One region of the Lysinibacillus sp. NPDC094403 genome, then DNA from elsewhere that is predicted to be linked to it. Evidence: riboswitches for the same ligand, from Rfam matches in the RefSeq annotation. Region 1 holds a riboswitch; each other region holds the start of a gene.
The links. A riboswitch is a leader RNA that binds a small molecule or an ion and turns the genes downstream of it on or off. The one in region 1 is predicted to bind S-adenosylmethionine.
Positions count from the first base shown of each region.

Region 2: it holds a riboswitch for S-adenosylmethionine, as region 1 does, so the genes downstream of both, ACQKMV_RS22645 (O-acetylhomoserine aminocarboxypropyltransferase/cysteine synthase family protein) here and ACQKMV_RS20905 (bifunctional homocysteine S-methyltransferase/methylenetetrahydrofolate reductase) in region 1, are expected to answer to the same signal.
Region 3: it holds a riboswitch for S-adenosylmethionine, as region 1 does, so the genes downstream of both, ACQKMV_RS21500 (Na+/H+ antiporter NhaC family protein) here and ACQKMV_RS20905 (bifunctional homocysteine S-methyltransferase/methylenetetrahydrofolate reductase) in region 1, are expected to answer to the same signal.

Region 1 is NZ_JBNNTL010000021.1:29,435-32,715, forward strand. It holds gene ACQKMV_RS20900 (protoporphyrinogen oxidase) at 1-942, shown strand, start outside; SAM riboswitch class I at 1,068-1,167, shown strand; gene ACQKMV_RS20905 (bifunctional homocysteine S-methyltransferase/methylenetetrahydrofolate reductase) at 1,256-3,103, shown strand; gene metH (methionine synthase) at 3,096-3,281, shown strand, end outside.
Region 2 is NZ_JBNNTL010000028.1:11,489-14,769, reverse strand. It holds gene ACQKMV_RS22655 (DASS family sodium-coupled anion symporter) at 1-306, opposite strand, end outside; gene ACQKMV_RS22650 (glycerol-3-phosphate acyltransferase) at 499-1,131, opposite strand; SAM riboswitch class I at 1,428-1,541, shown strand; gene ACQKMV_RS22645 (O-acetylhomoserine aminocarboxypropyltransferase/cysteine synthase family protein) at 1,660-2,961, shown strand.
Region 3 is NZ_JBNNTL010000023.1:24,719-27,999, reverse strand. It holds gene ACQKMV_RS21505 (peptide-methionine (S)-S-oxide reductase) at 1-144, shown strand, start outside; gene ACQKMV_RS21500 (Na+/H+ antiporter NhaC family protein) at 550-1,833, opposite strand; SAM riboswitch class I at 1,943-2,051, opposite strand; gene ACQKMV_RS21495 (hypothetical protein) at 2,434-2,820, opposite strand; gene ACQKMV_RS21490 (hypothetical protein) at 2,840-3,281, opposite strand, start outside.

The DNA.
Region 1 (3,281 bases):
GAATTTTTAACGTATTATTTAGGTGAGGAGCTTGTTCAAAACCAAATAGCACCCGTACTTGCAGGTGTATATTCGGGAGATTTAAATCAACTTTCAATTGCTTCCACTTTACCGTATTTAATTGATTACAAAAATGATTACGGTAGTATTATTAAAGGTTTCGATGCAAATAGGGAACAATTTGTGAAAGCATCCAATAAAAAATTTATTTCATTTAAAAATGGTTTATCATCACTAATTGATAGGCTTGAAGAAACATTAACGGATGTAGAAGTTATAAAAGGAATTGCCACTACTAGTGTTAAAAAGCAGGAAAATCAATACCTTGTTACATTAGCAAACGGTAAAATGATAGAAGCAAATCATGTTGTAATGGCACTGCCAAATGAATCGGTACAAAGCTTATTGCAGGATAAATCTTTGAACTGTTATTTTGAACAATTCAATACTGCATCCGCAATTACGATTTATTTAGGGTTTGATGTACCTGATAATAGATTACCAGCAGATGGAACAGGCTATATAGTATCCCATAATTCAGATGTTATTTGTAATGCAGCAACGTGGACAAGTCGTAAGTGGAAACATACCTCATCCGAAGGAAAACTACTTGTACGACTTTTTTATAAGAGCATTAACCCTGCGTATGAAAGATTGCGTATAATGACAAATGAAGAGTTAGCAGCTGTTGCCCTAGAGGATGTAAGAAAAAGCTTGGGGATTGAGGAAAAACCAACTGTTGTCGATGTGACAAAATGGATTGACCAGATGCCGAAGTATGATTTGGCACATCGTGAAGCGTTGCAAGGTTTAGTGCAAGAGCTTGAGAAAAACTATCCCAATTTATCGATAGCGGGATGCTCTTATTTTGGAGTAGGCATAGGTGCATGTATTCAAAATGGTAAAAAAATTGGTGAAGAACTTGCTGGAAAACTATCGTAATTGTCTGATATAAATCAAAATATTATATTTTTCGCAAAAATTATCCTGTGTTCAGTGAAATAGTCTTGACTCAATCGTTTGTAAACGTTATGATTCTTTTAATTATTTAAAAAATTCATACTAAATTCTTATCAAGAGAAGCTGAGGGACTGGCCCTATGAAGCTTCAGCAACCAACTTATTGTCAGGTGCTAAATCCAGAAGACCATTGTGTCGAAGATGAGAAGGAAAACAATTACGAAACGTTAAAGCCTTCTTTTTATGTAAAAGAAGGCTTTTTTATTTTCATAAATAAGGGAAGAGAGGCTAGTTTCATGGGATTGCTTGAAAGGTTAAAAACAAATGTTCTTACAGCAGATGGTGCAATTGGTACAGTTTTATATGGTTATGGCTTGGAGTACTGCCATGAGGAAATGAATATACAAAAACCTGAATTAATTGAAAAGATTCATAGAGAATATATAGCAGCTGGAGCCGATATTATTCAAACGAACACTTACGGTGCTAATGCAATAAAATTAGCCCGCTATGGATTAGAATCTCGTGTGCAGCAGTTTAATGAAGCTGCTATAACGATTGCAAAACGAGCGGCGGCAGAGGATGGACAATTTGTCTTAGGTACTATTGGGGGAATCCGCGGTATTCGAAAGAGTGACGCAACGTTAGAGGAAATTTTAGCAACGGTTGATGAGCAAGCTACTGTTTTACTTGCAGGAAATCCAGATGGCCTTTTACTTGAAACATATTATGATTTTGAAGAACTAACAGCAACTTTAACAATGCTACGAACTAAAACAATATTACCGATTATTGCTCAAGTTTCTATGCATGAACCAGGAGTTTTACAAAATGGAATGAGTTTAAATAACGCTTTACATGAACTTGAAGCGCTAGGTGCTGATATCGTAGGTGTTAACTGTCGCTTAGGTCCGCACCATACTATTCAAGCATTTGAAGGTGTAGAGCTTCCTGAAAAGGCTTTTATGTCGGCATATCCGAATGCCTCTCTTCTTGACTTGGAGGATGGCCGTGTCGTTTATGAATCAGAGGCAGATTATTTTGGGCGAGCAGCTGTAGCACTTCGTGACCAGGGGGTGCGTTTAATTGGTGGCTGCTGTGGTACGACACCAAAGCATATTGCTGCTGTGAAAAAGTACTTAGAGGAGCTATCTCCAGTAGAGGAAAAGTACGCGAAGCCCGAAAAAGTAGAGGTTTTACGTGAAGCAGAGCCACCAAATTACGAGCCATTACATGTAAAAGTAAAACGTGAACGCTCAGTTATAGTGGAATTAGATACACCAAGACATTTAGAGATTGAGGGCTTTATTAAAGGGGCAAAAAAATTATATGAGGCGGGCGCAGATGTCATCATGATGGCAGATAATTCACTTGCTTCCCCAAGGATTAGCAATGTCGCAATGGGTGCCTTACTGAAAGAAACGCACGGGGTACGCCCGATGACACATATAACATGCCGAGATCGTAATTTAATTGGTCTTCAATCACATTTAATGGGATTAAATGCACTAGGGATTCATGATATTTTAGCAGTTACTGGAGATCCGACAAAGGTAGGCGATTTCCCAGGGGCAACTAGCGTTTATGACGTATCATCAATGGAGCTAATCCAATTAATAAAACAATTAAATGAAGGTGTATCGTTCTCAGGGAAACCACTTCGTAAAAAGGCGAATTTCTCTGTAGCTGCTGCGTTTAATCCTAATGTACGTGTGCTGGATAGAGCTGTCTCTCGATTAGAAAAGAAAATTGAACATGGGGCAGATTATTTTATTTCACAGCCTGTTTATACAAAGGAAAAAATCGTGGAAATTTACGAGGCAACAAAGCATTTAGAAACACCAATTTATATAGGTATTATGCCAGTAACGAGCTATAAAAGTGCGGAGTTCTTACATCATGAAGTACCGGGCATCAAGCTATCAGATGATGCGTTAACGCGTATGAAGGCTTGTGGGGATGATAAGGAACGCGCAACACTAGAAGGGATTGCAATTGCCAAAGAATTAGTAGAAGTAGCAGCGGAATATTTCAATGGAATTTACCTCATCACACCATTTTTACGCTACGATATGACACTAGAATTAATGAAATTTATTGAGCAATTGGATGAACAGAAAAAAGGGGTAAGTATAAATGGCTAAGCACTTGATTGAAGAGCAACTAGAAAAACGAATTTTAATTCTTGATGGCGCAATGGGTACAATGCTACAAAATGAAAATTTATCAGCAGAGGATTTTGGCGGCGAGGAATATGATGGCTGTAATGAAAATCTCGTGCTAACTAGACCAGATGTGCTTGAAAAAGTTCATCGAAAATAC
Region 2 (3,281 bases), on a different contig from region 1:
TCCACTTAATGCTAATTTTAATGCATCCGATGTTCCTAGCGCTCTTGCTGGATCTTCCATTGACGGAGCCAACCCTAATAAAATTGTAACAAGAGCAATAATCATGGCAGAGCTAACGGGATAGGAGACAGCTTCTGTAACCCAAAGAATGACTGCAAAAGCTAAGATAGCTAAAGCCCGTTGTCCAGCTACAGGTAAATCGCCGTTATTAGGTAAAAAAATAATGATAATTAGTGAAGCGAAAGCTAATCCAATCCAGAGCGGCTTCAAATTACGTTTCGATTTTGCTTGTTCAGAAGTAGACATACTTTTTCATCCTTTCTATAAACGTGGATATTATTTCCTGTAACATCGGCTAGTAAAATGCTTTATTAAGAAAGTAATTTGTTTATTTATTGTAAAGAAAATTTACATGTGAAATACTCTCAATTTATAGCGATAACGGGCAGTTACGAGAAAAAATGCGGTCACAGAAAAGACGAAAATTTCCAAAAGATATTATTTTTTCTTTTTGAATGCAGAGGTCACTTTAGGCTCAGTTCCCTGTATTAATCGTTTAATATTTTCGAGATGCAAAATGAGCGCTATGCCAAAAAGTAATAAGGCTATAATCGTTGGGCCAACTCCAGGAATCCATAAATATGTGGCTGTACAAAAAACAAGATAAAATTCAAGTACACCGGCAATTAAATAGTTCGTAGCGAAAGATAAAATAACAAATAAAATGAGTGCAAATAAGCCAATTTTCCAATCGACCGCAAGTAATATCCCGATGATTGAAGCAGTTCCTTTGCCACCATTGAAGCCCATATAAAATGGAAAATTATGACCTAGAATGACACCGGCAGCTACGATATAGGTAAAGAGCCAAACTTGTACTTCTGTTAATTGTGTAGTATCTGCTAGATAGACATGAGCACCGATAATAGCTGCAACGCCTTTACCGATATCGATAAGTGCAACTAAGATACCGTATTTCCATCCAAGGGAAAGTGTTGCATTAGAGGCACCTGCATTGCCAAAACCAGACTTTTTTAGATCTACTCCGGATAAAAATTGAGCAACTTTAGAACCGTGAATACAGCCAATAAAATAACCAGCAAGAAGAAAAATGATAACGGCCTTTATCATAAAAGTCCTCCTTTCTAAATAAATAGGCTCATCACCAAAAGATAGGAGTGAAATTTGTTTAAATCTATACCATTTATATAATTTGATTGGAGGCTGGACGCCCCTAGGAAAGCGTCCAGTCGGAACGGAAATCAACCCCACGTTTTGGTGATAAACTATTAAATATTAAAATAGTGTATGCGTTTGTATTACATAAAAAAGCAGACAGAAGTTTCGGAAAAAATAAAATTTTAGTGTTGACAGAGAAAAAGTCTATGTTTTATACTGTGTAACAACGATGGAAATTGAATCTCATACTCTTATCAAGAGCGGCGGAGGGATAGGCCCTATGATGCCCGGCAACCAGTAAGTGACGAACTTGCTAAGGTGCTAATTCCTACAGATTCTTATTTGGATCTGGCAGATAAGGGGAGGAAAACTTGCAACCGCAACCCTCTTCTTAGCTGAAGAGGGTTTTTTGTTTTCTACTGAAAAAATCCTCCTCATCTCCGGTACCATCGTAAAAAAATAACCATTTGGAGGTATACAATGACAAATTTTAAACCAGAAACATTGCTGTTACACGGTGGCCAAGAGCCAGACCCGGTAACAGGATCTCGTACAGTACCCGTATATCGCTCAACGGCATTCGTTTTTAAAGACACTGCTCATGCGCAACGTCTTTTTGCCTTAGAGGAAGCTGGCAATATTTACACGCGCATTACAAACCCAACTGTAGATGTTTTTGAAAAGCGAGTCGCTTTATTAGAAGGCGGTACAGCAGCAGTAGCACTTTCATCTGGTGCAGCAGCAATCGCATTTTCCATTTTAAATCTTGCAGGTGCAGGGGATGAAATTGTTGCAGCTAGCTCTTTATACGGAGGTACTTATAATTTATTCGCCAACACACTACCAAACTACGGTATTAAAACGATTTTCGTAGACGAAACAAATCCAGAAAATTTCCGAGCAGCTATTACTGATAAAACAAAGGCCGTGTTCGCTGAAATTTACGGGAACCCAAGTTTAAAGGTACTAGATATTGAAAAGGTAGCAAATATTGCACATGAAAACGGCTTGCCATTAATTATTGATAGCACATTTGCTTCGCCATATGGCTCTACACCAATTGACTTCGGTGCTGATATCGTCGTTCATTCCGCAACAAAATGGATTGGCGGCCATGGTACAACTTTAGGTGGCGTTGTAGTAGATGCAGGGAAGTTTGATTGGACTCGTGGACGTTTCCCAGGCTTTACTGAACCAGATGCTTCATATCATGGTTTGCGTTATGGTATTGACACAGCAGCAGCTGCATTTGCCACAAAACTGCGTGTACAATTACTACGCGACTTTGGACCAACATTAAGTGCAGATGCAGCATTTAATTTATTACAAGGATTAGAAACGCTTCATTTGCGTATTCCTAAACACAATGAAAATGCACTAGCAGTAGCTGAATATTTACGAAACCACCCATCTGTGGAATATGTAAATTACAATGGCTTAGAAGATTTCCCTACTCATGATTTAGCAAAAAAATATTTGAGAAATGGCTTCGGTTCAGTGCTTACTTTCGGTATTAAAGGTGGACGTGAAGCAGGACGTAAATTAATCGATAGTGTGAAATTATTCTCGCACGTAGCAAATGTAGGGGATGCCAAATCATTAATTATTCATCCTGCATCTACTACACATCAGCAACTATCAGCTGAAGAGCTAATCCAAACTGGCGTAACCGAGTCGCTCATTCGCTTATCCATCGGTCTAGAGGCAATAGAGGACATTATTGCAGATTTAGAACAAGCTATTGAACAAGTAACAGCTTCACAACAACAAGTAGAAGCATAATAATAAAAAAACATTGGTTAATGTTGTAGCGTTTACGTATTTTCTCATTCGATTGGCCTCATTTGGTAATGCGTAAAACGTTGCTGCATCATCCGCTCGCCTCATTTGGTGAGAGTAAGGAAATTGTTTAAAATTAATACCAAGTAATTTTATAAGTATTATTGACTTACTTAAATCCTTGTTTTATACTAGGGATTAAGAAAAGTGTTCGAAAGGCTACCAACCTAGAACCAATTTATAGACTAATTTAGTTTTCATAAGTGCTCCCCCACTTTTGAATATATAAAGAGGAGTAGTTGCTCAGCCAGTAGCTACTCTTA
Region 3 (3,281 bases), on a different contig from region 1:
AGAAATGATTACGACCTTATTGTTGTTGAAGTATTACCTCTTACAAACTATATAAGAAGTGCAGAAGAACATCAAGATAGGTTAGCTAGATGTCCAAATGATTATTGTCATATTCCAGAAGAAATATTAAGTAAGTATAAGTAGGGGAGATTATTAAAAGATGGTTTATGGGATCTATAGTTTTCAGAAATGCTTTACCATATTATAAGGGGAACAGAACTGTTTAATCATTTTCAACGTTCGGGCGCGATTGTTTAATTAGCATCTCTGTTCTTATTAAACTAAAGAAGGATTTACTAAAGACCAAGTTAATCTACTAAATGCGTAGAATCAACTTGGTCTTTGTGTATTAACAGCAACAATCTATAAGAAAACAGCCAATAAAAAATCCAATCGTTTTAATTATTTTTCTCAAAACGATTGGAATATTTCAATGTAAAATGACGGCGGATATCACTGAATCGGAAAGGAGTTCGCATAGGATGTTAGCCTAAGCACAAAGCCTATCCAGACGCAATTATGCCGAAGTATAATTGATAGTGGTGAAATTCAGGCTTTCTTTTTTGCAGGGTATCCGATGAGGATCGCGATGCTCCCGCAGATTCCTATAAGGATTGGATAGAAAGAGTATTGTAGCATGCTCACTGGCGATATTCCAGCTACGCTTGCGGCTGCTAGGAATTGGGCTCCGTATGGTAGAAGGCCTTGAATCGTACAAGAGAAAATATCTAATATACTTGCGGACTTTCTTGGCTCAATCTCATACTGTTCAGCAATATTTTTTGCAAGTGGACCAGCAATTAAAATAGCTATCGTATTATTGGCTGTAGATAAATTAGTTAGGCCCACAAGGCCAGCAATCCCAAATTCAGCACCCTTTTTCGATTTTATTCTTCGTGTCGCAAGGTGAAGCAGAAAGTCAATTCCTCCGTTAAACTTAATAATCTCCACCATTCCAGCTATTAATATCGCAAGAAATGCCATTTCATACATGCCTGACATTCCTTCGCCAATCTTTTGCAAAAGGTTCATTAAATGATAGCTACCATCTGCTAAACCAACAGCCCCGGCGAGAACAATCCCAAATGCTAGAACAAGGAAAACATTCATTCCAACTAACGCAAAAATAATAACTAACACATAGGGAACAATTTTTACCCAACTATAGCTTAAATGCTCTACTTGTGCTGTCGTTTCACCCATTGTGATTAACCCTAAAATAATGCTCGTTACAATAGCTGCCGGCAACACAATCCAAAAATTCACCTTAAATTTATCCTTCATTTGTGCGCCTTGTGAACGAACGGCAGTAATTGTTGTATCTGAAATAAAGGATAAATTATCGCCAAACATCGAACCGCCAACAATCGCCGCCATTACTAAAGCCATGGAAAACTCTGTATGCTCGCTTATCCCAACTCCAATTGGCGCCAGTGCAACAATTGTTCCTACCGATGTACCCATTGATAGGGAGATAAAGCAGGCAATGATGAACAAGCCTACGACAAGCAGGTTTTCCGGAATGACCGACAAAGCAAAGTTAACAGTGGAGTCCACTGCCCCCATACCTTTTGCTACCTCTGAAAAGGCCCCAGCCAAGAGAAAAATAACAACCATCAGCATGACATTTAAATTTCCTGCGCCTTTGCAAAAAATATCAACCTTTCGCGAAAACGATTCTTTTCGATTCATCGCCAGAGCCACAGCGCCCGAAATGGCGATGGCTACAATGACAGGAAAGGCATAAAAATCACCTGTAATAACTCCTGAACCAATAAATAAAATTAAAAAAACAACAAATGGGATCAGCGCCCATGGATTCTCTTTCTTCATTGTTCTACCTCCAAAAATTAAAAAGGGACACGACCTTTGCCCATTTTTTTACATAAAAAAGACCTCATCTTGAAACAACAAGAAGAGGCCTTATATCTATAAAACACTCCTCTTATCTATCAAGCCATTGCTTGCTGGATTTGGCACAGTAACTTAAATCACTAAGTTCCGCTGCCGAGATATCATCGGGCCAGTCCCTCCATCTCTCTTGATAAGAAGCAAAAATATTATATTTTTTTCACAATAGTATTAGAATAAAATAAAAATTCAATATTTGCAACATATTTTTAAACAAAGTATAAAAAACTCTCGGAAAAGTCAGCGTTAAGGCGACCAAAGAGTAAAGTGTTAAATTATGGGTATTGGGATTTGAGCGTATTGGTGGAGAATGGAGAGGGTCATTTTTTAATTTGATTTTCGAGGTAAGACCACGCATATCTAAATATGAATCTTCTTAATTACAATAGGAAGCTACTTGAACAATAAATTAGTGTTTTGAACAATTAACGCGTCAGATATTTAGGTGGTGCGATTGGTGGGGAATGGAGTTTAAAGAGTTGTAGTATGGCTAAGAAGCCTAGTAAAACTAGACTTCTGCATTTAATTAGAGGTATTAAAGTACTCATAAAGTCCTTTTGAGAACCCTATGCCACCAGTAGGACCATTCAACCAAAGTTTAATAAATGTATTAACCTCTGATTGAGATCTATTTTGTAACAATCCACTTCTATCTATAATATTAGTGAATTTGGAGGTGAATTCCTCTAGAGTGATAACCTCGTTATTATCAAGTTTTTCCTCGTACATTCTAGTCAAATTTTGAAGTTCGTTGAATTCGTCTTCTCCTAAATCGTAGGCTAATATTTGGTCAAACACACCAAACATATCATAATTAGCTGCTAATTTTTGCAGTATTCTAATTTGAAAAGAATGTTTTTCTACTCTTTTTTCAAGTTGTGAAATTCTTTCTTCTGATGATAACGACATTATTACTTAACCTCCTAAATTAAAATGCAAAGAATGTAAAAATATTAGCGATAGTTCTAGCAGTCGATGATTTTACACCAACATTCATTAATGCTGATGCCACTGTATCCATAATAGCATCTTCAACTACGTCCCCGCGTCTAACTAAATCTTCTAATGCATTGGCGATTGTATTTGTATGTTTAGTGAATATTTTAGCTTCCGACTTTGTTAATTGTGAAGCCACAGTATTAATAACCGAACCACCACTACGTAGAGCTTTAGCAGTTCCTTTAAGTGCCTGAGTAGTAATCCACTTTTTAATACCACGTGATTGAATTTCATTTTTATCTTCGTTTTCATTTTCATTTAATTGTGTACCATCTAATGGTAACACATTACTACTGAAATCATACTCAATTATCGTTAATGTCGTTGCTAAACTTTCAGTAACTTGTGGTGGATTTTCTATTTCACTAGCC